Regions from separate parts of the Streptomyces sp. NPDC002206 genome, predicted to be linked through region 2. Evidence: riboswitches for the same ligand, from Rfam matches in the RefSeq annotation. Region 2 holds a riboswitch; each other region holds the start of a gene.

Region 1 (7,844 bases), on a different contig from region 2:
TGCCGTACGGAGACGCCCTCGCGCTCCACGTACGAGGCGCCCATGGCCGCCGCATCCAGCAGCAGGTCCACCAGGTGGTCGTGGAGCAGGTTGACCTCGTCGACGTACAGGATTCCGCGATGTGCATCGGCGAGGAGCCCCGGCTCGAACGCCTTGACCCCCTCGGTGAGCGCCCGCTCGATGTCGAGCGCCCCGACGAGCCGGTCCTCGGACGCGCCCACCGGCAGCTCCACGGTCCGAGCCGCGCGCGACACGCCGCCCCCGGCCTCGTGAGGCCCATCGGGACACGCGGGATCGGGCAACACGGGGTCACACGAGAACCGGCACCCGGAGACGACATCGACCTCGGGCATGAGCGCGGCAAGCGCCCGCACGGCGGTGGACTTGGCGGTCCCCTTCTCCCCACGCACGAGCACACCACCGACAGCGGGCGATACGGCGTTCAGCAACAATCCGAGCCGCAGATCGTCCTGCCCGACGATGGCAGTAAAGGGGTACGGGGTACTCACAAAGCCTCCTTGACGACGTCATCCATCCAAGAACCGGCGCTCCGTCCAGGCCCGCCGTCCAACGTGTCCGGGCGGCTGCTCAGCCCGTCCCGCCCCTGAGGACCGGAGTCCGGGGCGGAGCCCCGGTCACGGGAAGGGACGGGTACGGGAACGGAGCCCGTCGCGGGTGCCCCCCTCACGCCGACCCCCCGGTCACCCCGGCGCCGCGCGCCCCACGGGCCGCCGGCACCTCCGGGGCACCGGGGCCCACGAACGGCAGTCCTCCCGGCACCCCCGCCTCGATCAACCGCATCAACGCCCCCGTATCCGCATGTTCCTCGATCAAATCCCCCAGCCGGTCCAACTGCTCCTCCCGCAGCGCCCCGAAACTCGTGTCCGGCGCCGGCACGAATCGCCGCCCCGCAGCCGCCGCGACCTCCACCAGGAATTGCCGCCGGAACGCATCGCTCTCCAGCGAGCCGTGCCAGTGCGTCCCCCACACCGCCCCCACCCGGCACCCGTCCAGGAACGGCTCGCCGCCCCGCACATCGGCGACCCCGTGATGGATCTCGTACCCCTCCACCGGCTCCCCGAGCGCCGAACCGACCGGCCGGGCCAGGGTCTTCTCCCGGTCGAACCGGATCCGTACCGGAAGCAGCCCGAGCCCGTCGACCTGCCCGGCCCGCGACTCCACCTCGTCCTCGATGCGCTCACCGAGCACCTGGAACCCGCCACAGATGCCGAGCACCGGACGCCCCTGCGCGGCCCGCCGCAGCAGCGCGTCGGCCAGCCCCCGTTCGCGCAGCCAGGCCAGCGCCTTCACCGTGCCGCGCGTGCCGGGCACGATCACCAGGTCCGCGTCGGCCAGCTCCTCCGCCCGGTCCACGAACCGCACGACCACACCCGGTTCGGCGGCCAGCGCGTCCACATCGGTGAAGTTCGACATCAGCGGCACCGCGCACACCGCGACCCGCAGCACGTCCTCGCCGTGCGGCGGCGCGACGACCGACTCGCGTACGGCCCCGCGCAGCGAGACCCGCAGTCCGTCCTCCTCGTCGATGCCCAGGCCATGGACGAACGGCAGCACCCCGTACGTCGGCCGCCCGGTCAGCCCGTGCAGCATGTCGAGCCCCGGCTCCAGCAGCGACACGTCGCCGCGGAACTTGTTGACCAGATAGCCCGCGATCAGCGCCTGGTCCTCGGCGCCGAGCAGCGCCGTCGTACCGAAGAAGGAGGCGAAGACACCGCCGCGGTCGATGTCGCCGACGACGACCACCGGGAACCGCGCAGCCCGCGCGATCCCCATGTTCACGATGTCGGTGCGGCGCAGATTGATCTCGGCCGGGCTGCCCGCCCCCTCGCAGATCACCGCGTCGTACGTGCCCCGAAGCTGCTCCAGACAGTCCACGACCGTGGAGAGCAGCGACTCCTGCCGCCCCCCGTGGTAACCGCGTGCACTCATCTCGCCCACCGGCCTGCCCATCAGGACGACCTGGCTGGAGCGGTCGCTGCCGGGCTTGAGCAGTACCGGGTTCATCAGCGCGGTCGGCTCCACCCGGGCTGCCTGGGCCTGCATCGCCTGCGCACGTCCGATCTCCGCGCCCTCGCGGGTGACGAACGAGTTCAGCGACATGTTCTGCGCCTTGAACGGCGCGACCTTCACCCCTTGGCGCACCAGCCAGCGGCAGATGCCTGCCGTGACGACGCTCTTGCCCGCGTCCGACGTGGTTCCGGCGACCAGCAGTCCGCCGCTCATCTTCCGCTCCGTCCCGCGGCCGGGCGCCGCCCCGTGGACGACCGCCGTCCCGCGATCAGCCGGCCCGCCGCGCACACGCCGAGGGCCAGCACCCCCACCCGGCGCGAGAGCCGCACCGCGCGTTCGATGTCCTCGGTCTCCACCGCACGGCCCGCCGCGCCGTTCAGCACCGGCCGGTGCTCGACACGGCCGCCGTACGCGAGGGTCCCGCCGAGCCGTACGCCGAGCGCGCCCGCGAACGCGGCCTCCACCGGACCCGCGTTGGGGCTCGGGTGCTTGTCTGCGTCGGCGCGCCAGGCCCGTACCGCCCGACGTGGCTGCCCCCCGGCAGCCACGGCGAGCGCGGCCGTGAGCCGGGCACCGGGCCAGCCGACGACGTCGTCCAGCCGGGCCGAGGCCCAGCCGTAGCGCAGATGGCGGGGTGATTTGTGCCCGACCATGGCGTCGAGGGTGTTGACGGCCCGGAAGGCGACGAGTCCGGGCACGCCGCCCAGCGCGCCCCACACCAGCGCGCCGACGACCGCGTCGGAGGTGTTCTCGGCGACGGACTCCACCACGGCGCGGGCGATCTGCGGCCCGTCGAGGGAGTGCGGGTCGCGGCCGCACAGATGGGGGAGCCGCTCACGGGCCAGTGCGATGTCACCGGCGGCCAGCGCGCCGCCGATGGCGCGGGCCTCGCGCCCCAGCGAGGTGCCGCCGACGACCGACCAGGTGGCGGCCGCGGTGAGGGCGACGGATGCGGTGGGATGACGGCGTACGGCACGGGCGGCCAGTGCGGCTCCGCCCGCGGCGCCTCCGGCGCAGACCAGGGTGTGCAGTGCGCCCCACCCGCGGTGGTCGCGCCACAGGTGGCGCTCGACGGCCGCGGCGGCCCGTCCGAATGCGGCGACCGGATGCCGCCGGCGGGGATCACCGAGCAGCAGATCGCCGATCAGACCGGCCGTGGCGCCGTACGCGAAGATGCGGTCGGCTCGCACGGCTCAGCCGGCCGTTGCGCCTCGAAGGACCTTCGTACAGTCGGCTCTTGGTGGGAGCGGCACAGAAACGGACGACGACGCACGGCAGCCGGGCATGGCGATATGTCCTCACTCAGGGTCCGCGCCCTGGTTCGACGTGACCGGCGGCGAGAGTCTCCTGGCTCCCGGATCCGCAGTTCCCCCGGCCTTCCAGCCCGCCTGCGCGAGCCGTGACTTCCGGTGTGGGGGACTGCTCCCCGGTGACAGTGGCGGGACCGCGCCGGATTCGCACCGGCTTCCTCTGCTGTCGCCGTAAATGGCTCCGGCAGTCCACCACGCTCCGCGAATGCCCGTCAACCTGGCCTTGACCTGCGGCGGCGCAGTGTGCGCAGACGCACATCGGGCCGGACACACGCGAGGTGTGTCCGGCCCGGTGAGACCCCGATGACGGAGTGCGGGTAGGTGCTCAGGCGACGATCAGATAGATCCCGTACGCGACCGCGGCCGCGCAGAGCCCGAAGCAGAGGTACGCGCCGGTGCGGGCGAGTGCCAGGGAGCCCGAGGTGGAGCCGCCCTGCGCCGCCGGTTCCGGCTGCTTGGAGAGGCCGACGATGCCCAGGGTGAAGAGGCCCACCAGCGCCACGGTGACGACGAGGGAGACGCCGAAGACGGAGCCGAGAGCTGCCCAGTCGATGTTCATGGTGATCTGTCCTTACACCGTGGCGGGCCGCGCCGGATCGGCGACGGTTCCGGCCGGGGCCGGGATGGTGGTCTTGAGGTCCGTGTCCGTGGCTGCGGTGGCGTCCACCGTCGTGGCCGGAGCCGCGGCCCCGGTGGGCGGCGGGGTGACGGCCGCCATGGCGGTGGTGATGACACCCGCCGGTTCGGCGTCGGGAGCGACATCGCCGTGACCGACCGGCTTGCGGCGGGACAGCAGCCAGATGGCGGCGGACCCCCCGATCAGCAGCATGGCGACGACGACGACACCCCAAGTGCCCTGCTTGGTGAGGAATTCCGCGCCCGCACCGACCAGACCGGCGGCCGGCAGGGTCAGACCCCAGGCGATGAACATCCGAGTCGCGGTGGACCAGCGGACCACACCGCCCCGGCGGCCCAGTCCCGCACCCATCACGGCGCCGGAGCACGACTGGGTGGTGGAGAGGGAGAAGCCGAGGTGCGAGGAGGCCAGGATGACCGTGGCCGCGCTGGTCTGGGCGGCGAAGCCCTGCGGCGGCTTGAGTTCGGTGAGGCCGCTGCCCATGGTGCGGATGATGCGCCAGCCGCCGAGGTAGGTGCCGAGCGCGATGGCCATACCGGCGGAGACGATGACCCAGACCGGCGGGTTGGAGCCGGGGGAGAGAACGCCGCCGGTGACCAGGGCCAGGGTGATGATGCCCATGGTCTTCTGCGCGTCGTTGGTGCCGTGGGCGAGCGAAACCAGTCCGGCCGAGGCGATCTGGCCGGCGCGGTAGCCCTTGGCGGTGGCCTTCTCCTGGGCGTCGTTACCGACCTTGCCGCCGATCCGGTACGTCAGCCTGGTCGCCAGCAGTGCGGCGAGACCGGCGACGACCGGGGCGGCGACCGCGGGGAGCAGCACCTTGGTGACGACGGTGCCGCCGTCGACCGAGGACCAGCCCGCCGACATCACCGCGGCGCCGATGAGACCGCCGAAGAGGGCGTGGGAGGAACTGGACGGCAGGCCGACCAGCCAGGTCAGCAGATTCCACAGAATGGCGCCGACGAGGGCCGCGAAGATGACTTCTGTCCGCAGCCCGTTCTCGTTGATGATCCCGCCGGAGATCGTTTTGGCGACCTCGATCGACAGGAACGCGCCGACCAGGTTGAGAGCGGCGGACATGGCCACCGCTGTCTTGGGTTTGAGAGCGCCGGTCGAGATGGTGGTGGCCATCGCGTTGGCGGTGTCATGGAAACCGTTCGTGAAATCGAACACTAGAGCTGTCACGATCACAATCGCGAGGAGCAGCGTGATGTGTTCCATTTACCCAGGCAATCGCTCGACGTCATTGGCTCGTGGACCGTAGGCAACCTGGGTGAACGGAAGATGAACTGGACGGGGCCCTGTGGTGACTCCAAGCGGAGTGGCGTTGATCGTTTCGTCCGCCACACGACAGTCGGAGGCCGCTGCAGGGCGTGCGGTGGCTGGAATTCGCCGCCCTCGCTCCGTCCCGTGGACCGCCGATCCCGAGGGCGAATACGCCGGAAGATCCGACAAAGAGATGTCGGTCACCCGACGGTCCCCTGCCGCGCCCACCCCGCTGACAGGATTCCCCCATGAGCGATCGGCATGAGGACGGAAGCGGTGCAACAGCCGCGCAGGACACACAGGATGCACACGCCGCACATGACGCGCAGGACGCCGTCGAGCAGGCCTGGCACGGCGTCGTCGCCACCGCCCGCAGGACCGCGGCGGAGGGCCTGGTCGTCGGGACCTCGGGCAATGTGTCGGCGCGGGTCGGCGACCTCGTCCTGGTCACGCCGAGCGGTGTGCCCTACGACCGGCTCGGCCCCGGCGACACCGTCGCCGTCGACCTGAAGGGCCGCCAGGTCCTCGGCGAACTGACCCCGACCAGCGAACTCCCACTCCATCTGGCGGTCTACCGCAACAGCGACGCGGCCGCCGTCGTGCACACCCACGCCGTACACGCCACGGCCGTCTCCACCCTCGTGCCCGAGGTACCGCTCGTGCACTACGCCGCCGCCATGCTCGGCGGCCCCGTCCGCACCGCGGCCTACGCGCGGTACGGAACGCAGGAGCTGGCCGACAACATGCTGGGCGCCCTGCGCGACCGCACAGGCTGTCTGCTCCGGAACCATGGGACCGTCACCTACGGATCCACCCTCGACGAGGCCTACGACCGCACCGCCCAGCTCGAATGGATGTGCAGACTCTGGCTCACCGCCAGCTCCGTCCCCGGCCACTCGCCGTCCCTGCTCACCCGGGCCCAGCTGGACGAGGTGCGGGACGCCCTGAAGGGATACGGACAGCCCGGCTGACCGGGAGGGGCACGCCCGCCCGGCCACCGGACGGCCCCCGCCCACTGGCAGGGAGCGGCACACCCCCCGACACTGAAGCGGTGCGCCCGGCTACAGCGACGGCAGCAGCCGTCATCACCATCCTCGGCGTCGGCGCGGCAGTGGTCGCGGCCGGCCGGTACGCCAGCGACGCCGCCCTCAGGGTGCCGTCCGAACGTCCCCTCCCCGCCGACCGCAAACTCACCGTGCACGCCACGGCGGCCGGACAGGTCACGCTCACCCGCTCCTTCGCCGCGCTCCGGCCCGGTACGTACGGACTGATGGGCGACGGCGTCCACGCTGTCGTCGGCCCGGTGATCGAACAGGCGCCGCACGCCGCCGACGCCGTCGTGCGCCGACTGGAACGCGTCAACAGCGGCAGCCTGGAACCCGGCACCCAGGTCCGGATCACGCCCGCGCTGCACAGCGGCGACCCGGGCACCGCCCTCGGCCTCGACCACCAGGACGTCGAGATCCCTGGCGAACTCGGCTCCCTGCCCGCCTGGTTCCTGCCCGGCCCCCGGGACACCTGGGTCATCACCGTGCACGGCCTCGGCACCACCCGCGAACACCCCATGAATGTCATGGAATTCCTGCACGGGCTGCGGCTTCCGGTGCTCGACCCGGCCTACCGCGGCGACCCCGGAGCCCCACGTTCCCCGGACGGCCTCGCCCACCTCGGCGAGTCCGAATGGCGCGACCTGGACGCGGCGATCCGTTTCGCCGTGCGCTACGGCGCCGAGAAGGTCGTCCTGCACGGCTGGTCGACCGGTGCCTCGATGGCCCTGCACGCGGCCGTCAATTCCGCGCTCCGCGACCGGATCTGCGGCCTCGTCCTGGACTCCCCGGTGCTCGATTGGGCCACCACCCTGCGCGCCCTGGCCACCGCCCGCGGCGTCCCGTCCGCACTGATGCCGCTCGCCGTCCGAGCCGCCCAGGGTCAGACCGGACTGCACGGAGCCAGGCTCCTCGACACCTCCCTCCCGCAGGCCCTGCACGTCCCGACGCTGATCTTCCACGGCCCCGACGACACCCTGGCCCCCTGGCAGCCGTCCCGCGATCTTGCCGCGCGCCGCCCCGACCTGGTCGCCCTGCACGCCGTACCGCAGGCTCCGCATGCGGCAATGTGGAATGCCGGTCCGGCCCGCTACGAAGAGGCCATGCGGCGCTTCCTCACGCCCCTGATGTGACCTGATGCGATGGATCAACCGGTTGGTCCGGCCCGGTCCACCGCCCCTTCCCCGGCGAATTCGGGTTCCGTTTGGGCTTTCGGGCCGTCAGAGGCAAGACTGCTCCCGTGACGTCCCGTACCCCGCGCGACTCCAGGCTGCGACTTGTCCGCCCGCGACCCCTTGCCACCGCCCACAAGGTCGTGACCACCCGGCGCACCAGGCCGGCCCCCCGCCCGCCCGAGGGCACCCCGCCCCGGGCGGAACTGGCCCGCCAGGCCAGGGCTGCGCTGGCCGACGCCGTACGGATCGCCCGCTGGGCCGCCGACGGCGCGAGCCCCGGCACAGCCCTGCTCGCCGCCCACGCTCTCGAACGGGCCGCGGCCGCACTGGAATTGTCCCCGGCGCAGGTGCGCTCCGGATGGGACCGGGCCCGCCTGGC
Region 2 (7,844 bases):
CCGCGAGCTCCTCGGGCGTGAACGCCTCGGTGGGGCCGGTGACCATGTGTCCGGCGTTGTGGATGATCACGTCCAGCTGACCGGCGTCGGCGAGGACGGTGGCCACGGCGGCGTCCACCGACTCCTGGGACAGCACGTCGAGTTCGACGGTGCGCAGGTCCACCTGGTGTTCGGCGGCGTACGCCGCCGCCTCGGCCACACGTGCGGCGTTGCGTGTCCGGGTGTTGCGTATGGCCGCGTAGACGGTGTGGCCCTCGCGGGCCAGGGCGCGGGCGGCCAGGGCGCCGAAGCCGGATCCCGCGCCGGTGATGACGATGGTCTTGCTCATGACTCAGTCCTCGGTCTTTCGGTCGGGGTAGGAGAGGAAGAAGAGCGGCGGTCTGCGGCCGCAGCGGGCGCGGTCAGACGATGCCGCCGTTGGCACGCACGACCTGGCCGTTGACCCAGCGGGCGGGACCGGCGAGGAAGGCGACGACCTCCGCGATGTCCTGCGGAGTCCCGAGACGCTCCAGCGGCGCCTGGCCGGCAAGCTTGTCGATGGTCGCCTCGTCCTTGCCGTCCAGGAAGAGAGCGGTGGCGGTCGGCCCGGGGGCCACGGCGTTGACCGTGATGTCCCTGCCGCGCAGTTCGCGGGCCAGGATCAGGGTCATGGCCTCGACCGCGCCTTTGGTGGCGGCGTAGGCGGTGTAGCCGGGGAGGGCCAGCGACAGCACGGAGCTGGAGAAGTTGATGATCGCTCCGCCGCCGCGCAGGCGACGGGCCGCCTGCTGGTCGACGACGAAGGTGCCACGGATGTTGGTCCGGTGCATCCGGTCCAGGGCGTCCAGATCCATGTCGACGAGTGGTGCGAGCGTCATGACGCCCGCGGCGTGGACGACGACGTCGACTCCCCCGAAGGCCGCCTCCGCCGCATCGAAGAGCGCTGCTACCGCGGCCTCGTCGGCGACGTCCGCACGGTGGGCGATTGCCTCGCCACCCGCGGCAGCAATCGCCGCGACGGCGGCCTCGGCCTCGGTCCGGTTGCCCGCGTAGTTGATGACGACGGCGAATCCGTCGGCAGCCAGGCGCTCGGCGCTCTCCCGGCCGATGCCCCTGGATCCTCCGGTGACGACCGCGACCCGGCGTGCAGTGGTGGTGGTCTGCTCAGTCAAGGCATTGCTCCCGCTTCAGGGGGGCGGTGATGTCCGCATCCCGATGGAACAACGCTAACACCATTTGGGTAGCGTCGCTACCTTCTATGCGTAGCAACGTTACGCCCGTCGCTACCCACTCTTCGGTCGGTCAAAATTCCGATGCGTCGAGGTTGGCCGCCGTGATAGTCCGGCGAGTCATGGAAGCTCTTGTGACAACGCGGCTCGTGCTCCACCCACTGACCCCCGCGGAGGCGGAGTGCGTAGTGGAAGGCAGTCCCGGACCGGACGCCCTCTGGGCACCCGACTACCCCAACGACGGCGACCGGGCGGGCGCGAGGCACTTCCTGGAACACTGCGCGGATACCGGCAATCCTCATCCGTTCGGCGCCTACGAGATCCGCCTCCGCGAGGACGGGCACGCCATCGGTGGAGTCGGTTTCCATGGCGTCCCGGACGACCGGGGGCAGGTCACGATCGGCTACGGCCTGATACCGGCGATGCGCGGCAAGGGGTACGCCTCCGAGGCCCTGCGTGCGCTGCTGGAGTTTGCCCGCGCCGCGGGTGTCGCGTCGGTGAAGGGCGACGCCGACGTCGACAACACCGCGTCCCATCACGTCATGGCAGCGGCGGGTATGCACTTCGTCAGGGAGGACGACCTGCTGAGGCATTACCGGATCGACTGGCCGGCCGGATCGGCGGCCGAACCCGGGGGCGGAGCGACTGCGACGGACGAAGCCGCCGGTTCCGAGCCTTCTCTCCAGGTCTCCGCTCGACGTCCGTCGTGACGCCGGACGGCCGGACCCCGACCACGACTGAACCCGCCAGGCGTCTCCAGGCGGGTTCGGTCGTAGCGGTGTTCCGGCCGGTCAGTCGGCAGCGGTGGCCGTGCGGGATGCCGTGCCGCCGCCCGCCGGGACCGTGTCCGGTCCCGGCACCAGCAGCCGTTCGGTCAGATAGCCGAAGAACAGACCGAAAGTGGTCCAGAGCGTGACCTGAACGGCGAGGGTGGCGAGGCGGAACTCCCACAGCAGACCGGCCGGGAAGTCCTTGCCGACCTCGTTGAACGAGGGCAGGAAGGCGTAGGCGAGCCCGATGACGAGGACGTAGCCGACGGACGCGGCGATCGTCGCGTTCCAGTTGCCCAGCCGAGGAGCCAACCGCTTGCCGAGGATGACGGCCGCGACGGCGAGCAGCACGCTGAGAGCGACCATGAGGAAGAACAGGGCGGTGCGTTGGCCGATCGTGTCGGGGTTGCCGACGGCCGGCGGGTTGGCCGGGTACTTGAGGAACGGCACGACATACACGGTCAGCAGGGCGCCGAACGCGATCAGTGCTGCGGTGGCCCGCGGGCCGAACCTGCCGATGCGGCCGAGGGCGTAGCAGAAGACGAGCGCGGCGATGCCGCCGATGGCCACGCCGAAGACGAGGACACCGGTGGCGAGGCCGGCCGTGGACTGCATGGCGCGGCTGACGAGTTCCTCGCCGCCGCCGTGGTCGTGGCTGTGCGCCTCTTCGAGGGCGATCGCCGCGTCGACCCGCGACTCCCCGAGGAAGTAGGCGACGGCAAGTGCGAGCGCGCCCGCCACAAGGCCGGCCAGCATGCCGCGGACCAGTAGGGCTCTGACAGATATGGAGTTCATGAGGGGTTCCCCTGGCTTGCGCGGTGTGTCAGTGGCAGGGGAAACCGAGCAGGTGGCGACCGTCGTGGACCCATTCGTGGACACCCTCGCCGGAGATGACCGCAGTGGCGCCCTGCTCGGCGCCGACGAAGTACAGCAGGACGAGCATGAGAATGCCGAAGAAGACCGCCCATGGGGCGATGGCCTTCAGCGAGATGGGGGTGATGGCGGGTGATGCGACGGCGGCGGGGGCAGCAGTCTGTGCCATGGCAGAACCTCCTGGGGGAACACGCGTCCCGATCGTGGTGCCTGAGACGACAGTGCTGGGTCTGACTTCCCGTACGGATACGGGTTCACAGTGGCGCGACCGTGCCGGATTCTCACCGGACTTCCATCACACCGTCGTCATGTTCGTCGCGACCATACCGTCTGGGAGCACCCCGCCGCCATGGCACCATCTGCCCACCTCACAGCCCTGGATGCCATGGTGTGCTTACTGAAGAGGCCACAGTTCAGGGAGTTGACACGGGTGTTGACGGTACGGGTGATGTTGATCTCACCGGCGCTCAACGCAGCGCTGCGCGAGGCCCGCTTCGACGGCGACGCCCCGCTCGACGCGTCCGGTGTCCGGCGGGCGCGGGCGGCCGCGACCGCGGTGCCTGGTGCCGATCGCCGGGTGCACGGCCCGGACGAACGGTGCGCCGGGACCGCCGAGGCGTTGGGGCTGCGGTCCGATCCCGAACCTGCCCTTCGTGGCTGGGACTTGGGGCGCTGGAGCGGGCAACGGCTGGCGGAGGTGAGCCGGGACGAGCCGGAGGCGGTGTCGACCTGGCTGTCCGGCCCCTCGGCGGCCCCGCACGGCGGTGAGTCGCTGCTGGATCTGCATGCGCGGGTGGGCGGCTGGCTGGATTCGCTGCATCGGGAGGGTGCCGATGACGGCAGCGTGCTCGCCGTGGTCGAACCCGCGGTGGTGCGGGCCGCGATCGTGCATGCGCTGGGCCTTCCGTCGCAGACGTTCTGGCGGTTGGACGTCGCTCCGCTGACGCTGACCGAGCTCAGCGGGCGGTCCGGGCGCTGGAACCTGCGATGCGGGCGGTCCCTGGGCACCGGAACCGACGAGACCACCGCAGTGCACAGACGGTAGCCGGGGGGAGCCACCTCCGTGATGGACCGGGAATCACGTACGTCGCCTTCACCATGCGTCGCGACGGACTTCGCCTCCCTGTCCCGGACCGGAGGGCGGGCACCCGAGGCCGGACTCCCCCACAACAACCCACTCCCCTCAGCGGCGGGCTCGGCCATCCACCCTTCCGCCCAAGCAATGCCGACAAATGGTACGTAAAATGGCCAAGGCGATCGAGCCCACCTCCTCTTCGGAAGGGCGACCGACCATGACCGATCAAACACAGCTGAGCCGGCCCGAGACCACCCGCCCGGCGTCCGAGTCCACGCACGGACCGGGACCGCATGGCGAAAACCGCCGAACGGAACCCGGGGCACGGGGGCGTACCACGATCGCCGACGGTGTGGTGGCGAAGATCGCCGGGCTGGCGGCCCGGGGCGTGCCCGGAGTCCAGGGCATGGGCGGAGGATTCATCCGCGGTATGGGGACCGTGTGGGAGCGAGTGCCCGGAGCGGGAAGCCGGTCCGTCACCGGCGGTGTCAAGGTCGAGGTCGGCGAGGTCCAGACCGCGGTCGACCTGTCGATCATCGTCGAATACGGCTTCCCGATCGTCGAGCTCGCGGGCGATGTCCGGACCGAGGTGATCGCCGCCATCGAGCGGATGACCGGTCTGGAGGTCGTAGAGGTCAACATCACGGTGACCGACGTGAAGCTGCCCGACGAGGAAGAGGAGCAGCAGGCGCCGGAGAGGCGAGTCGTGTAGTGGTTCGCCGGACCGGATCGCGCCTGGTCGAAGGGGGTGACCATCGGCCATGGCGACGGCCTGTTCGGCGGCGGCATCTGCAAGAACGCTTCGGGCCCGAGTACGAGCGCGCTGTCGAAGCCGGTGACAGCCGCACGGCGGCAGAGGGTGATCTGCGCGACCACGAGCAACGGCACGACGACCTCGATCTGAAGCCGCTGGCCCGGCCCCGGACGACAGTGTGAGCGCAGCAGCCGTCGGTCACGTGGAGAAGCATGCATGTCTCGCCCGACGAGCTCGCCGCCACTTCGTCCGCACTTCGGGACGCGGGTACAGCGTGCGAGTACGCGGGGGCGACGGATCCCGACAACGCAGCGACCCCGTCTCTTGCCGGGGGGTCGGTCATGTCGGGATCCGTCCCTCCACGCGCCGGCACATCGTCCGTGCTCAGCCGCGGTACGCCTCCAGCAGGCGCAGCCAGACCTCGCTGATCGTGGGGAACGCAGGGACCGCGTGCCAGAGCCGGTCGATGGGGACCTCGCCCGCGACCGCGACGGTCGCCGAATGCAACAGCTCGCCGATGCCCGGCCCGACGAAGGTGACGCCGAGCAGGATCTCCCGGTCGAGGTCGACGACCATGCGGGCGCGCCCCCGGTAACCGCTCGCGTAGAGGCCGGAGCCCGAGACCGCGGCGAGGTCGTAGTCGACGGCGCGTACGCGATGACCGGCCCGCTCCGCCCCGGCGAGGGTGAGACCCACGGACGCGGCCTCCGGGTCGGTGAAGACCACCTGAGGGACGGCCGCATGGTCGGCGGTCGCGGTGTGGGCGCCCCAACGACCGGTCGCCTGCGGGGTGCCCTGGGCGCGGGCGGCGATCGCGGCACCCGCGATACGGGCCTGGTACTTGCCCTGATGGGTGAGGAGCGCCCGGTGATTGACGTCGCCGACGGCGTAGAGCCAGTTACTGCCCTCTACGCGGCAGCTGTCGTCGACCGGGAGCCAGGATCCGGGCTTCAGGGCCACCGTCTCCAGCCCGAGGTCGTCGGTGCGCGGGGCGCGGCCGGTGGCGAAGAGGATCTCGTCGGCCTCGATGCGCTCGCCGTTGTGCAGCTCGACGGTGACGGGGCCGTCCGGGGCTGTGCGGTTGACGGAGCTGGCCGAGACGCCGGTACGGATGTCGGCTCCGGCCTCGGTGAGCGCCTCGGCGACCAGCTCACCCGCGAACGGCTCCATCTTCGGCAGCAGGCCGTTGCCACGGATCAGCATCGTGACCTCGGCGCCGAGCGCCTGATAGACGGTGGCCATCTCCACGCCGACGACCCCACCGCCGACGATCACCAGGCGGCCCGGAACCTCCTTCGCGCCGGTTGCCTCCCGGCTGGTCCAGGGGTGGGCATCGGCGACTCCGGGCAGGTCGGGAACCACGGCGCGGCTGCCGGTGCAGACGGCGACGGCGTGCCGCGCGGTGAGCCGGTGTTCGGTGCCGTCGGGAGTGGTGACGGAGACCTGCTTCGTACCGGCCAGACGGCCCTGGCCCCGGTAGAGATCCGCACCGACGCCCTCCAACCAGGCGACCTGTCCGTCGTCGTGCCAGTCCGAGACGTACCAGTCACGATGGGCAAGGATCGCAGCCGTGTCCAGCGGGCCCTGCACGGCTGCGCTGAGGCCGGGCACCCTGCGCGCGTCGGCACGGGCGACGACCGGGCGCAGCAGGGCCTTGCTGGGAATACAGGCCCAGTACGAGCATTCGCCGCCGACCAGCTCCGCCTCGACGACCGCCGTACTCAGCCCGGCCGCGCGGGTCCGGTCCGCCACGTTCTCCCCCACCGGCCCCGCGCCGATCACCACGACGTCGTATACGGCGTTCTTCACAGCATCAGCATCTGTCATGGGGACAGTCTGGTGGTGGGTGTGGGCTGCGGCCACATGGGCAGGCGGAATAGCGCAAAGAAAGCCACCGTTGTCCGGGGACAGGTCCGAACGGGCACAGGAAGAGGTACAGACGCATGAGCACCGTAGAGCTCACCAAAGAAAACTTCGATCAGGTCGTCAGCGAGAACGAGTTCGTCCTGATCGACTTCTGGGCTTCCTGGTGCGGCCCGTGTCGGCAGTTCGCGCCGGTCTACGACGCGGCGTCCGAGCGCCACGACGACCTGGTCTTCGCCAAGGTCGATACGGAGGCGCAGCAGGAGCTGGCGGCGGCCTTCGAGATCCAGTCCATTCCGACGCTGATGATCGTCCGGGACAATGTGGCGGTGTTCGCCCAGCCCGGGGCGCTGCCGGAGGCGGCGCTGGAGGATGTCATCGGGCAGGCCCGGAAGCTGGACATGGACGAGGTGCGCAAGTCCATCGAGAACCAGCAGAAGGAACAGCAGCAGTAGCCTGCGCGCGCCGGAACTGTGGGTGGAGGAGGGCCCGGCCATCGGCCGGGCCCTCTCGGCGCTACGGAGGCGGACAGGCCCTAGAAGGGGTGGCCGGCCGGTTCGTGGCGCACGGTCGTCCAGCGCAGCTCGGTGAAGGCCTCCAGATTGGCCCCGCCGCCGAACCGTGCGCCGGTGCCGGACGCGGCGATGCCGCCGAAGGGCGCGACCGCCTCGTCGTTCACCGTCTGGTCGTTGATGTGGACGATGCCTGTCGGGATCCGGTCCGCAAGTTCCAGGCCGAGCGCGGTGTCACGAGTGACGATGCCGAGGGAGAGTCCGTACGGGCTGTCGGCGGCCAGTGCCGCGGCCTCGTCCAGGGTCTCGAAAGACCGCACGGGGGCCACCGGGCCGAAGACCTCCTCCGTGTAGGCAGGCGTGTGGTCGTCGACGTCGGTGAGGACGGTGGGGCGGTAGAACAGATCGCGGTGGGTGCCGCCGGCCGCGAGCTTCGCGCCACCTGCGGTGCTCGACTCGACCAGCCGGTGGATCTTGCCGAGCTGGCCGCGGTCGATGATCGGGCCGAGGTGGACCTGCTCACGGTGCGGGTCGCCGACCGCCAGCGCGTCCGCCTTGGCGACGAGCCGTTCGACGTACTCGTCGAGCAGCGAGGCGTGTACGAGGTGTCGGCCGGTGGTCATGCAGATCTGGCCCTGGTGGAAGAACGAGCCCCAACTGGCCTGGGCCACCGCGCCCTCCAGGTCGGCGTCCTCCAGAACGACAAGGGCGGAGTTGCCACCGAGCTCCAGGTGGGCGCGCTTGAGGAGCCGTCCGGCAGCCTCGCCGACGGCTCGGCCCGCCGCGGTG
Region 3 (7,844 bases), on a different contig from region 2:
ATCTTCGCGCCGGTGAGGTTCGCCGCCCCCTGGGTCAGTGTCTGACCCTCGAAGCGCAACGGCGTCCAGTCGCTCTCGTACAGCTTCTGGGTCTGCATCGTGAATCCGCCCCGCACCAGGTAGAGGGAGTAGGCGGAGTTCATGACCGGCCGGCCCTCGGCGAGCAGCGAGGACGGCTGCTGGATGGAACCGCCGCTCAGCCAGTGCTCGACGGTGATGTCACGGTCCAGCGGGACGACGGCGTTCTTGCCGACGAGCCCGTCGTTCCAGATCCGCAGGGACCTGCCGTCCGCCTTCACATGCGCGTTGACCTGGTTGATGAAGTCGGTGAAGAGATCGTCGGGAGTGGCCGACGCACCGAACTTCGCGCGTGCTGCGGCCTGCAGCTGGGGGTAGGCCGGGTAGGAGGAGCCGATCATGTACTCGTCGGCACCCATGTGCCAGTAGTGGCTGTCCCAGACCTTCAGCGCCTCGTCGACCATCGAGGTGTAGTACGCCAGTGCCTCGGGCCGGGAGATGTCGAGCCGGGGCGGGGAGGCGACGCCGTTCTGGTCCTTGAGCTGCAGCTCCGGGTGGTTCTCCAGGTAGGTGTCCATGTGGCCGGGGGAGTTGATCTCCGGCACGAGCTCGATGTGGTACTTCCTGGCCATCGCGACCAGCGTGCGGACCTGCGGCTTCGTGTAGTAGCCCCAGAACGCCGACGCCGGGTCGGTGTCGCTTTTGACCTTGGCCTCGATCCACAGCTGGTTGAGCTTCTGCGACGCCATGTCCTTCATCAGCCGCTCGAACCACTGTGTCGATATGTTGATGTAGCAGGCGCAGACCCCGACTCCGCGCTCGCGGTACGCGGGTACATCGGTTGCCGAACCCCGCGCGGCACGGCCGTCGTCGTTCAGCAACTGGAGGACGGTCCGGGTGCCGTAGAACACGCCGGTGGAGGTCGCGGCGGTGACGGTGATGCGGGCGCCGACCGTGAGCCGGTAGCCTTCCGCTCCCAACACGCCCTTCTGGGACGGGTCCTGGCGCAGCACGATATCCCCGGAACGGGCCGCGCGGCCCTGTGACACCGACGCCCTGCCGTTCAGTTCGCCGGCGAATCGGCGTGCGTCGGCGGCCGTACGACTGTCCCGCACCCCGTCCAGCACGATTCCGGCCCGATCGGTGAGCGTGAACTCGCCCTGACCGCCCTGCCATTCGCGGAGCGTGGGCAGCACCTCGGGCGGGGCCGCGGCGGCCGAGCCGCCCTCGGCCGCCGCGCTCTGCCAGGGCAGCAGCGCGGCGGCGAGCGCCGTCACCACGGCTCCGATGGTCCTTCGTCTTGCCATCCGCATGTCCATGCGCCCGACCCTTGCGGGCAGCGGGGCCCGTGGTCCATGGACTGATGCGGAAAATGGTTGGACGAATGATCGGAGGTCAGGTCCGACGTGGATCAGGCAGCTTCGGAGACGGACATCGGTCCACGGAAGGTACGGCGATAGGAATTCGGAGTGGTCCCCAGGGATTTGACGAACTGATGACGCAACGCGGCGGCGTTTCCGAAACCGGTCCGGTCGGCGATCACATCCATCGTTTCATCGGAGGTCTCCAGCAAGTGCTGTGCCAGCAGGACTCGTTGTCGTAGCAGCCAGCGGTACGGGGTGGTGCCGGTCTCCTGCTGGAAGCGGCGTGCGAAGGTGCGCGGCGACATGTGCGCCTGGGCGGCGAGTTGCTCGACGGTCATCTCCTGGTCGAGATGGCGCTCCATCCAGGCGAGCGTCCCGCCGACCGTGTCGCACGCGGTGCGCGGCAGCGGGCGCTTGATGTACTGCGCCTGGCCGCCGTCCCGGTGCGGCGGCACCACCATGCGGCGGGCGATGGCGTTGGCGACATCGGGACCGTGCGCCTGACGGACCAGATGCAGACAGGCGTCGATCCCGGCGGCGGTGCCCGCCGAGGTGATGACCGGCCCCTCGTCCACGTACAGCACATCGGGCTCGACGACGGCCCGCGGGAAGCGGCGGGCCAGCTCGGCGGTGTGGCGCCAGTGGGTGGTGCATCGGCGGCCGTCCAGCAGCCCGGCCGCGCCGAGGACGTACGCGCCGGAGCACACACTCAGCACGCGCGCCCCGCGGTCCACCGCGCGGCGCAGGGCGTCCAGGACCTCCTCGGGGTACTCCCGGTCCATGAAGTGGCTGCCGGCCGGTACGGCGACGAGGTCGGCCTCCTCCAGCCGGTCGATTCCGTGCGGTGTGCTGATGGTGAACCCGGCATGGGTCTGCAGCATCGGGCCTTCCGCGGAGACCACCGCGAAATCGTGGACCGGCAGACCCTCGTCGCTGCGGTCGAGACCGAACACCTCGCACAGCACGCCGAGTTCGAAGGGGTGGACCTCGTCCAGCAGGAGAGCGGCGACATTCTTCAGCATGACGTCAGTGTGGCAGTAATTCGATGCTGTGTGGCAGTCCTGCCACTGCCGGAATGTGGTCGCACGGACGACAGTAGAGGCATGAACACATTCATGAACTTCCTGGCCATAGCGGCACTTTTCGCTCTCGTCCTGCTGCCCGCACTCATCGGGCTCGCACGGGAGCGCCGGATCAACCGTGAGCTGCGCGCCGCAGAGCACGAACGGCGGGCGGAGCCCCCGGAAACGGCAGGCGCCGCGCAGCCGGTCACGGCAACGCGGCGCCCGTATCCCAGGGTCGGTGCCAGAGTCTAGAAGTCGTCGTCGAAGGCGACCGAGCCCTCCACCGCCACCTGGTACGCCGACGGGCGGCGCTCGAAGAAGTTCGTCAGCTCCTGAACACCCTGCAACTCCATGAACGAGAACGGGTTCTCGGAGCCGTAGACCGTCGGGAAGCCGAGCCGGGCGAGCCGCTGGTCGGCCACGCACTGCAGGTACTCGCGCATCGACTCGGTGTTCATACCCGGCAGGCCGTCGCCGCACAGGTCACGGCCGAACTGCAGTTCCGCGTCGACGGCCTCCTTCAGCATGTCGGTGACCTGCTGCTGGAGTTCGTCGTCGAAGAGGTCGGGCTCCTCCTTGCGGACGGTGTCCACGACCTCGAACGCGAAGTTCATATGCATCGTTTCGTCGCGGAAGACCCAGTTGGTCCCCGTGGCGAGACCGTGCAGCAGGCCGCGCGAGCGGAACCAGTAGACGTACGCGAACGCGCCGTAGAAGAACAGCCCCTCGATGCACGCCGCGAAGCAGATCAGGTTCAGCAGGAAGCGACGGCGGTCCGCCTTCGTCTCCAGCCGCTCGATCTTCTCCACCGAGTCCATCCACTTGAAGCAGAACTGCGCCTTCTCGCGGATGGACGGGATCTCCTCGACCGCGTCGAACGCTGCCGCGCGGTCATCCGGGTCGGGCAGATACGTGTCGAGCAGCGTCAGATAGAACTGGACGTGCACCGCCTCCTCGAACAGCTGCCGCGACAGGTACAGCCGCGCCTCGGGGGAGTTGATGTGCTTGTACAGCGTCAGCACGAGGTTGTTCGAGACGATCGAGTCGCCGGTCGCGAAGAACGCGACGAGTCGGCCGATCATGTGCTGCTCGCCGGGGGACAGCTTGGCGAGGTCGGCCACGTCGGAGTGGAGGTCGACCTCCTCGACCGTCCAGGTGTTCTTGATCGCATCGCGGTAGCGCTCGTAGAAGTCCGGGTAGCGCATGGGCCGCAGGGTCAGTTCGAAGCCCGGGTCGAGCAGATTCTTCTCGGTGTTGCTCATTACTGGCAGGCCTCGCAGGACTCGGGGTTTTCGAGGGAGCAGGCGATCGCGTCCGCGTCGGGAGCCGCTGCCTGCTGTACGGGAATGGGGGCGGCGGCCGCTGCCCGGCCGGATGCCGCGCGGGCGATCCGCGTCGCCGGGCGCGAGCGCAGGTAGTACGTCGTCTTCAGCCCCTGCTTCCAGGCATAGGCGTACATCGAGGAGAGCTTGCCGATCGTCGGCGTCTCCAGGAACAGGTTCAGCGACTGGCTCTGGTCGAGGAACGGTGTACGCGCCGCCGCCATGTCGATCAGTCCGCGCTGCGGGATCTCCCACGCCGTGCGGTACAACGCCCGTACGTCCTCCGGGATCCAGGCGAACCCCTGCACGGAGCCGCTCGCCTCGCGCAGCGCCTCACGGGTCCGCGCGTCCCACACGCCGAGCTTCTTCAGCTCATCCACCAGATACGCGTTGACCTGGAGGAACTCACCGCTGAGCGTCTCGCGCTTGAAGAGGTTGGAGACCTGCGGCTCGATGCACTCGTACACCCCGGCGATCGAGGCGATCGTGGCGGTCGGCGCGATGGCCAGCAGCAGCGAGTTGCGCATACCGGTCTTCGCGATCCGGGCGCGCAGCGCGTCCCAGCGCTCCGGCCAGGTCAGCTCGGTGGCGTAGTGGTCGGGGTGCAGCACACCGCGCGCGGCGCGCGTTTCGGACCAGGCGGGCAGCGGACCGGACCGCTCGGCGAGGTCGCAGGACGCCTCGTACGCGGCGAGCATGATCCGCTCGGAGATCTTCGTGGAGAGCGCGCGGGCCTCGGGGGAGTCGAACGGCAGCCGCAGCCGGAAGAAGACGTCCTGGAGCCCCATGGCGCCCAGACCCACCGGGCGCCAGCGGGCGTTGGACCGGCCGGCCTGCTCGGTCGGGTAGAAGTTGATGTCGACGACCCGGTCGAGGAACGTCACGGCGGTACGGACGGTGGAGTCCAGCCGCTCCCAGTCGATCTCACCGTCGGCCACGAACGCCCCGAGATTGACCGAACCGAGGTTGCAGACGGCCGTCTCGCCGTCGTCGGTGACTTCGAGGATCTCGGTGCACAGGTTCGACGAGTGGACCACGCGGCCCGGCTCGGCGGTCTGGTTCGCGGTCCGGTTGGAGGCGTCCTTGAAGGTCATCCAGCCCTGGCCGGTCTGCGCGAGGGTCCGCATCATCCGGCCGTACAGCTCACGCGCCGGCATCGACTTGCGGGCCAGGCCCTTGGCCTCGGCGGCCCGGTACGCGGCGTCGAACTCGTCTCCCCACAGGTCGACCAGTTCGGGCACGTCGGCGGGCGAGAACAGTGACCAGTCGCCGTCCGTGTCGACCCGGCGCATGAACTCGTCCGGGATCCAGTGCGCCAGGTTGAGGTTGTGCGTACGCCGCTGGTCCTCACCGGTGTTGTCGCGCAGCTCCAGGAACTCCTCGATGTCCGCGTGCCACGTCTCCAGGTAGACGGCGGCGGCGCCCTTGCGGCGGCCGCCCTGGTTCACCGCGGCGACCGAGGCGTCGAGTGTCTTCAGGAACGGCACGATGCCGTTGGAGTGCCCGTTGGTGCCGCGGATCAGCGAACCGCGGGCGCGGATCCGGGAGTACGAGAGGCCGATGCCGCCCGCGTGCTTGGAGAGTCGTGCCACCTGGTGGTAGCGGTCGTAGATCGAGTCGAGCTCGTCCAGTGGCGAGTCCAGCAGATAGCAGGAGGACATCTGCGGGTGCCGGGTGCCGGAGTTGAAGAGTGTGGGGGAGGAAGGGAGGTAGTCGAGGCGGCTCATCAGGCCGTACAGCGAGGCGACCTCGTCCACTGCGCGCGCCGAGTCGTCCTCGGCGAGACCGGCCGCGACCCGCAGCATGAAGTGCTGGGGCGTCTCGATGACCTGACGGGTGTGCGGGTGGCGCAGCAGGTAGCGACTGTGCAGCGTCCGCAGTCCGAAGTAGCCGAACCGGTCGTCGGCGCCGTCGGCGAGCGACTGCTCGACCAGCGCGTCGAGCCGGGCCGCGTGGAGCGCCACGAACGCGGCCGTGCGGTCCGCGATCAGACCCTCGCGGTGGCCGACGGAGACCGAGGCGGAGAAGGACACCGCGCCCTGACCGGCCGCCTCGTCCGCGATGGTGCGGGTGAGGAGGCGGGCGGCGAGCCGGGAGTACGCGGGGTCCTCGGAGATCAGACCCGCGGCGGCCTCGGTGGCCAGCGAACGCAACTCTGCTTCGTCCGACCGGGCGTTGCGGCCGCGCAGCGCGGCGGCGGCGACGCGACCGGGGTCGGTGTCGGGCAGATCGACGGTGAGGTCGGTCAGGGTCCGCAGCAGTGCGGTCCCGGGTCCGTCGTTCGCGGTTCCCGTGGACTCGGCGACTGAAGCCGGATCGGCTGGCGCGATGGTCATGTGGTGCTCTCCCTCGCTCGGCTCGGGGCCGGGCGGGGAGCGGGGCAGCCGGGCAGAGGCAGGCCCGGAAAAGAGGGCAGCACTCCGTGCGGCGTCCACCGGCCCATCCGCGAGGCCCGGACGTCTGGGCGTCCGGATCGGTCGAGCCGGACGCGCTGTCGGCAGGTCCTCGGACTTACAGGGTGCGCAAAAGTACACCGATCACACCGTTGCGGGACAGTTCCGGATTCACACCGGATTTCCCTGCGGCGACAGCGAGCACGAGCATACATGTGGGGGCCGCCCTATGAGACGGCCCCCACATGTTGTGTCGTACGGGGTTCACAGGGTGAGGCTGTAGGTGAGCAGCTGGAGGCCTGGAATGGGATACCAGTCGCGCTCCGGAGTCCGTACGAAGCCCAGCCGACGGTAGATCCGGTGGGCCCCGAGCATGGCCGACTGCGTCGACAGGACGAGCCGCGCGACGCCGTCCGTACCCCGTGCACGGTCGATACAGGCCCGTACGAGCGCCTCACCCGTCCCGAGGCCACGCGCCTCCCGCGCGACGGCGAGCATCCGGAATTCGGCCTCGTCGGGGCCGGCGATGTCGGCCCACGGGTTGCCGGGCGGTGCGTATGTCACGCCGCCCAGTACCCGGCCGTCGGCACCGACCGCGACGAGCACGTCGGCCTCGGTGGCGCGGCGCGGCACGTCGCGGAGTTGTTCGAGATACGGGTCGTCGGCACCGAGGTCGAGCAGGCCGTCGTCGAGGTACGCGAATGCGGTGATCTCGCCGAGGAGGTGGTGTTCGGTGGGGTCGACGGGCCTGATCGATATGTCCATGGCGGAAGTCTGCAGTACGGGGCGCGGGGCGCGCGCCCAGGGGCACCAGAGGTGCCGCTCCTGTCCGAGACCTGTGTGGCCCGCCCGGCCACGGATTTGTCCTCCGTCGCCGGGCGGGCCACATTCATGACTGGCGTACAGGCCTACTTGGTCGACGGGCTCGCGTCGGGGGAGCCGGCCGGCTCGGGCCTGGCCAACGGGAGTTCGACCTTCACGCCAGGGTCGCCCGCGTCCGCCGTGTAGTCGGCCGGTGACGTCTCGTCGATTCCGGCCGGGGCCTTCACCGCGTTCAGGACGAACGTCAGCACCACCGTCACCACCACGTTCAGTACGAACGCCGTCAGGCCGATGTAGCCGATCTCGCCGATCCCCGGGATCTCCTTCGAGGAGCCGCCGAAGTGCGCCTGGGTCGGGCTCGCCACCCCGTACGCGGCGATCGTGCCGTAGACCATGCCGACCGCCCAGCCGGCGAGCAGCGCCCAGCGGTGGAACCACCGGGTGAACAGGCCACCGACCAGCGCCGGGAACGTCTGCAGGATCCAGATCCCGCCCAGCAGCTGGAAGTTGATCGCGACCGTCTTGTCCATCGTGAGGACGAAGGCGAGCGCACCGACCTTCACCAGCAGCGACACCAGCTTGGAGACCTTCGTCTCCTGGGCCGGGGTCGCGTCGGGCTTCAGGAAGTCCTTGTAGATGTTCCGGGTGAAGAGGTTGGCAGCGGCGATCGACATGATCGCGGCGGGCACCAGCGCGCCGATACCGATCGCGGCGAACGCCACCCCGGCGAACCAGTCGGGGAACATGTTCTCGAACAGCTGCGGGATCGCCAGCTGCCCGTTCTGCACCTTGACCCCGGCGGCGATCGCCATGAAGCCGAGCAGCGCCAGCAGGCCCAGCATCAGCGAGTACAGCGGCAGG

What was found. Region 2 has a riboswitch for cobalamin ahead of ACWCP8_RS06150 (CbtB domain-containing protein). Riboswitches for the same ligand answer to the same signal wherever they lie in the genome.
Region 1: linked by a shared signal. The riboswitch ahead of ACWCP8_RS15245 (cobalamin biosynthesis protein) and the one ahead of ACWCP8_RS06150 (CbtB domain-containing protein) in region 2 are both predicted to bind cobalamin.
Region 3: linked by a shared signal. The riboswitch ahead of ACWCP8_RS00395 (ribonucleoside-diphosphate reductase subunit alpha) and the one ahead of ACWCP8_RS06150 (CbtB domain-containing protein) in region 2 are both predicted to bind cobalamin.

The regions. Positions count from the first base shown of each region.
Region 1 covers NZ_JBSFCW010000006.1:279,276-287,119, forward strand. The annotation lists gene ACWCP8_RS15235 (putative cobaltochelatase) at 1-509, opposite strand, end outside; gene ACWCP8_RS15240 (cobyric acid synthase) at 685-2,244, opposite strand; gene ACWCP8_RS15245 (cobalamin biosynthesis protein) at 2,241-3,221, opposite strand; cobalamin riboswitch at 3,373-3,501, opposite strand; gene ACWCP8_RS15250 (hypothetical protein) at 3,667-3,900, opposite strand; gene ACWCP8_RS15255 (inorganic phosphate transporter) at 3,913-5,199, opposite strand; gene ACWCP8_RS15260 (class II aldolase/adducin family protein) at 5,493-6,215, shown strand; gene ACWCP8_RS15265 (alpha/beta hydrolase) at 6,296-7,423, shown strand; gene ACWCP8_RS15270 (hypothetical protein) at 7,606-7,844, shown strand, end outside.
Region 2 covers NZ_JBSFCW010000002.1:277,209-285,052, reverse strand. The annotation lists gene ACWCP8_RS06170 (SDR family oxidoreductase) at 1-328, opposite strand, end outside; gene ACWCP8_RS06165 (SDR family oxidoreductase) at 402-1,151, opposite strand; gene ACWCP8_RS06160 (GNAT family N-acetyltransferase) at 1,343-1,918, shown strand; gene ACWCP8_RS06155 (CbtA family protein) at 2,000-2,773, opposite strand; gene ACWCP8_RS06150 (CbtB domain-containing protein) at 2,802-3,020, opposite strand; adenosylcobalamin (AdoCbl) riboswitch at 3,024-3,172, opposite strand; gene ACWCP8_RS06145 (histidine phosphatase family protein) at 3,285-3,896, shown strand; gene ACWCP8_RS06140 (Asp23/Gls24 family envelope stress response protein) at 4,144-4,638, shown strand; gene ACWCP8_RS06135 (hypothetical protein) at 4,675-4,830, shown strand; gene ACWCP8_RS06130 (dihydrolipoyl dehydrogenase family protein) at 5,065-6,507, opposite strand; gene trxA (thioredoxin) at 6,624-6,998, shown strand; gene ACWCP8_RS06120 (aldehyde dehydrogenase family protein) at 7,079-7,844, opposite strand, start outside.
Region 3 covers NZ_JBSFCW010000001.1:83,617-91,460, reverse strand. The annotation lists gene ACWCP8_RS00415 (family 20 glycosylhydrolase) at 1-1,331, opposite strand, end outside; gene ACWCP8_RS00410 (GlxA family transcriptional regulator) at 1,430-2,404, opposite strand; gene ACWCP8_RS00405 (hypothetical protein) at 2,486-2,698, shown strand; gene ACWCP8_RS00400 (ribonucleotide-diphosphate reductase subunit beta) at 2,695-3,708, opposite strand; gene ACWCP8_RS00395 (ribonucleoside-diphosphate reductase subunit alpha) at 3,708-6,104, opposite strand; cobalamin riboswitch at 6,248-6,372, opposite strand; gene ACWCP8_RS00390 (GNAT family N-acetyltransferase) at 6,426-6,926, opposite strand; gene mctP (monocarboxylate uptake permease MctP) at 7,070-7,844, opposite strand, start outside.